One region of the Streptomyces sp. NPDC001219 genome, then DNA from elsewhere that is predicted to be linked to it. Evidence: riboswitches for the same ligand, from Rfam matches in the RefSeq annotation. Region 1 holds a riboswitch; the other holds the start of a gene.
The links. A riboswitch is a leader RNA that binds a small molecule or an ion and turns the genes downstream of it on or off. The one in region 1 is predicted to bind cobalamin.

Region 1 (2,453 bases):
CGCAAGCCGGTCGACCACACCAACGTCAACGAAGGCCCGGCAGCGGAGCCGGCGGGCGTGGTCACCGCCGCGCTGCGCACCGTCTCGCCGCCCCCGGCCGGCCAGCAGGCCCCGGGAGCCGACGCCCCGGAGACCGCCGACGCACCGGCGGCCGAGGCCCCCACCACCACCGCCCCGCGCGCCAAGGCCGCGACGGTCACCCGCTAGCTGTCATCACGTAAGGAACTCCATGAGCATCGACTGGGCAGCTCTCGGCCAGGTCTTCGGCGTCACCCTCGGTGTGACGGTCGGGATCGTGGGCCTGTTCACCGTCGGCATCGCCGGTACGTCCCGCAAGACCGGCCACGAGGGTGCGGCGGCCGCGGTCGCCGTACCGGGCACCGGCGCACGGGCCGGCGCGATGGCCGCCTTCGCGCTCTGCGCGGTCGCGGTGGCCTATGGCATCTATCTGATCGTCGCCGGCTGACCCGGCCGGACACGACGGACCGGACGAGGCGTCCGGCCGACCGCGGCCTCAGCCGTCGTCCGCCGGGCGCCTCGTCCGTGGGCCGCCCCGGCAGCCGCGCGCCGGACGGTGACGCGGGATCAGGGGGCGTGCGGGCGGCCGCCGGTGACGTCTCCGCCGCGCTGTGGTGTGCGCCACAGCGCCTGCCACAGGGCAGCGTCGCAGGTCAAGGGTGAGTTGACGGGCATTCGCGGTGCGTGGTGGACTGCCGGAGCCATTCGGCGACAGCTGAGGAAGTCCGGTGTGAATCCGGCGCGGTCCCGCCACTGTCACCGGGGAGCGTTCCTCCGACGAGGGCCACGGTCCGCCGCGCACACGTGCATCGACGTACGCGGGACTGGAAGGCCGGAGGACACGCCGATCCGGGAGCCAGGAGACTCTTGTCGCCGTCACGTCGAGCCAGGGCGCGGACCCTGAGTGAGGACATACCGCCATGCCCGGCTGCCCGTCGAGATCCCCTCTGCCCACTGCCGCAGGGTTCCTCCGAGGCCGGGCGGGACATCACGGACACGCCCTGGCAACGGCCTGATCCGGTGCGCGGCGAACACGCGGGATACGCGTGCGGCGCGGCCCTCGGCTTTCTCACCGACCTGATCGCGGCAGATCCGCGGCGTGGCCATCCGGTGGCCGCGTTCGGCCGGACCGCTGGCGCCGTCGAGCGCCGGCTGTGGCGCGACCACCGCGGCTACGGGGCGGCGCACGCCGTGCTGTGCGCGGGCGGTGCCGCGGCCGCCGCCGCGCTGGTGCGGCGCGCCGTGCGGGGCTCGGCTTCCGCTTCTGTGCTGTCGCTCCGTGGTGGCGCCGGGATCGCGCTGACCGCGGCGACGGTCTGGGCCGTGCTGGGCGGCACCTCGCTGGGCCGGGAGGCGCGGGCCGTCGGCGGGGCGCTGACCGCGGGTGACCTGGACGTGGCGCGGGAGCGGCTGCCGCATCTGTGCGGGCGCGACCCGCAGGCGCTGGACGGGCCGCAGATGGCCCGTGCGGTGGTGGAGTCGGTCGCCGAGAACACCTCCGACGCGGTGGTGGGCGCCCTGGTGTGGGGCGCGCTGGGCGGGGTGCCCGGCCTGGTGGCGTTCCGCGCGGTGAACACCCTGGACGCGATGGTGGGCCACAAGTCGGCGCGCTACCGCCGCTTCGGCTGGGCCGCGGCCCGGCTCGACGATCTCGCCGGCTGGCCCGGCTCCCGGCTGACCGCCACGCTGACCGTGCTCGCCGGCCCCGACCGGCGCGGTGCGCTGCGGGCCTGGCGGGCGGACGGCGCTGCGCACCCGAGCCCCAACGCGGGCCCGGTGGAGGCGTCGTTCGCGGGCGCGCTGGGCGTACGGCTGGGCGGCACGCTGGCGTACGGCGGGCGGGTGGAGCACCGTCCGGTGCTCAACGGCGCGGCGCCGCCGGTGGCGGTGGAGGACATCGGGCGGGCGGTGCGGCTCTCCCGGCGGGTGAGCGCGCTGGCGCTGGTGACGACGGTGGCGGCCCGACTGGCGGGCGGCGCCGCGCGGGCGGCGGTGGCTCGGGGAGCCGGAGGGCTCGGGCGTGAGGCGGGTCCGGTATGAGGCCGTCCGTTTTTTCCCCGCCGCCCACCCCCCTTCGGGGGGTGGGCGGGTGTAGTGACCCGAAGCTCAGGAGGAGGACCCGGTGAACGGGCGGTTGAAGGCAGCCGGCGGGGCGGTCGGCGGTGGCCTGTTGGTGGCCGGGACGACGTCCGACGCCGGCAAGAGCGTGGTGACGGCGGGCATCTGCCGCTGGCTGGTCCGGCAGGGCGTCAAGGTGGCGCCCTTCAAGGCACAGAACATGTCGCTGAACTCGTTCGTCACCCGCGAGGGCGCGGAGATCGGACGGGCCCAGGCGATGCAGGCCGCCGCGGCGCGGGTGGAGCCGACCGCGCTGATGAACCCGGTGCTGCTCAAGCCGGGCAGCGACCGCAGCAGCCAGGTGGTGCTGCTGGGCA
Region 2 (2,453 bases), on a different contig from region 1:
AGGGGCGGGTGCGGAGGTGGGGAGGGGAACGGCCGCTGTCGTCATGACGCACATGCTGGCCCTGGACATGACAGCCGCGCACCGTCCGAGGTCCGATCACGAGAATCTGCCGACGGCCCTCTCCGGTCATGAGGACGCCAGCCCCGGCTGCTCCGTCGCACATACGGCCGGAACGGGGCGGCCGGGCTCGGGGCGGTGATCCGGGCTGTCCGCTTCGGGATGATCCGCCTCCTCGCCGGAGTCTCCCGGATACATGATCTGGACGTCGCGCAACAGACCATCCACCACCTCGTCCAGATCGAGGCGCTTCTCCACCGAATGCAGGCCGGTCAGCCCGGCGCGGAGGGTGACCCGGGGCGGTGCGAGGAGCTTGCAGCAGTCCTCGTCCGGCAGCACGGAGATCTCCGCGGTGCCGATGGACCGGGCCTCGTCGATGATCTCCTGCTTCTCCCAGCCGACCAGCGGTCGCAGCACCGGCAGGGTTGCCGCCTCGTCGACGGCCGCCATGTTCGCCAGGGTCTGGCTGGCCACCTGCCCCAGGCTGTCACCGGTCACCAGAGCCTCCGCCCGGGTCCGGCCCGCCAGCGCGGAAGCGGCGCGGACCATCAGCCGTCGCTGGGCGACGACCTGGAGCCTGCCGGCCCCCGCGATGGCCAGCTGCTTCTGTGCGTGGCCGAGCGCGATGACATGCAGCCGCCCACCGGGCTGGTAGCGGTTGAGTTCACGGGCGAGGGCGTACGCCTTGTAGACCGAAGCGGCGTTCGTGTACGGAGCGCCGGTGAAGTGGACGAAGTCGCAGTGCAGTCCGCGGCGCATCGCCCGGTAGGCCGCCACGGGCGAGTCGTAACCGCCGGAGAGCAGTACCAGGGCGCGTCCGCTGGAGCCCACGGGCAGTCCGCTCGGTCCCTGGTGACGGCTCCAGGAGACGTAGCTCTCCTTGTGGTCGATCTCGACCGAGATCAGTACGTCCGGGTTGGAGAGGTTCACCGGCAGGGGGCCCAGGGCTTCCCGGACGCGGGCCCCGAGAAAGCGCTCGAACTGCGAGGAGGTCATCTCGAAGTTCTTGTTCCGCCGCTTGACCCGCACGGCGAAGCTGATTCCCGGCCGTTCCGTACGAGCGGCGGCCAGCGCCTCCACAGCCGTCTCGGTGATGTCCGACACGGTGCTCGGAACGCGCAGGGCAGGCTCCACCGAGTTGAACCCGATCACCCGGCGGGCGCGCTCCACGAGGTCCTCCAAGGGAACCTCGCCGCCGAGTACGGTCACGTTCTGGCCGGACTTGATCCATGTGGAACCGCCGATACCGCGCAGGGCGCCACGGAGGTTGTCGTGCAGCCGCTCGGTGAACACATGCCGGTTGCGGCCCTTGAGGAAGACCTCACCATGCTTGAGCAGGACACAGGGCCCGCTCGGGCGGGGTGCTCTGGGGGAGGGGATGGCGGGCATGCTCGGTTCGCCGGGCACGAAACTCTCCTTCGCGAGTCGTCGTGAGGGCCGGCGCCGGGCCGCGAACGGGGCGGGGGCCCGCCCGTCCCCGCTCTGCGCAGGGCTGGGTGGAACACACCACTCGCTCAGCGGTCCCGCTACCGGGACGCGTGGAACCGTGCGTGGTGATCGCACCCCGCACGAGCAGTGGCAGGTCTTCGGACTCGTGAGCACACCCCGGAGGACGGGACACCTACTGACCGTCGCTTCCCAGGTCACACGCGGGCCCAGTGCTTCATGACGGCGATCGTTCCCACTCACCGCTGCGAGGCAGTCCCGGATTCCCACCGGGTTCCCTCTTGCGACACCCCGCCTGGCGGGCGGGGCGAACCAGCTGCCGGTCCAGGGTAGACAAGGTGGCGGGCATTCAGTGAACCAGACCTTGGCTGTCCACTTTGGGCCGGGACGGCCGGTTCAAGAGGCTATTGGGTATTCTGAGGAAGAGGGCCGCTGACCCGTAGGTTCAGGGTCTGTACGTTGTGGGCGTTACGGCATCGAATACGCGCCTTACCGCACGTGCGGTTTTTCAGCACGCAGAATGTCCGGTATCGCGGAGCCTTTAACTTCCGCTGCTCGATGTGGGCGCTGGGCTGCTTAAGGTGCATCTCCAGCAGTTTTCCTCAACCACCATTTCTGTGGTGGAGAGTGAAAGAAGCTCGGCCTCCACAGTGGTGCAAGGACCGGCCGTCCAGGCGCGCAGACGTCCCACCGCCGCATCGAGCATGTAGACCGGTGCACAGGCACCCCTCGGGGCGAGCCTGGAGAGCGGCCCCTGCACGCGACGTTCACCAGAGTCGGCGTCAGATCCGGTGGGCATACTGCTTTCGCGCAGTGTAGGAGCGAGGAGGGGAGAGTGTGTTGGACGGGACGCCGGAATCACGTCATGGCCGTGGCTGGAGTGAGGCAGAGGACGCCACGCTCGTCGACGGCGTACGCGAGGGGTTGGACCAGCAGCAGCTCGCCGAGAG

Region 2: it holds a riboswitch for cobalamin, as region 1 does, so the genes downstream of both, thiI (tRNA uracil 4-sulfurtransferase ThiI) here and ACWC9R_RS28045 (cobalamin biosynthesis protein) in region 1, are expected to answer to the same signal.

The regions. Positions count from the first base shown of each region.
Region 1 is NZ_JBSFJF010000054.1:43,016-45,468, forward strand. Features, by position in the region: gene ACWC9R_RS28035 (inorganic phosphate transporter) at 1-207, shown strand, start outside; gene ACWC9R_RS28040 (hypothetical protein) at 230-466, shown strand; cobalamin riboswitch at 736-885, shown strand; gene ACWC9R_RS28045 (cobalamin biosynthesis protein) at 1,039-2,058, shown strand; gene ACWC9R_RS28050 (cobyric acid synthase) at 2,141-2,453, shown strand, end outside.
Region 2 is NZ_JBSFJF010000019.1:128,764-131,216, forward strand. Features, by position in the region: gene thiI (tRNA uracil 4-sulfurtransferase ThiI) at 127-1,446, opposite strand; cobalamin riboswitch at 1,618-1,836, opposite strand.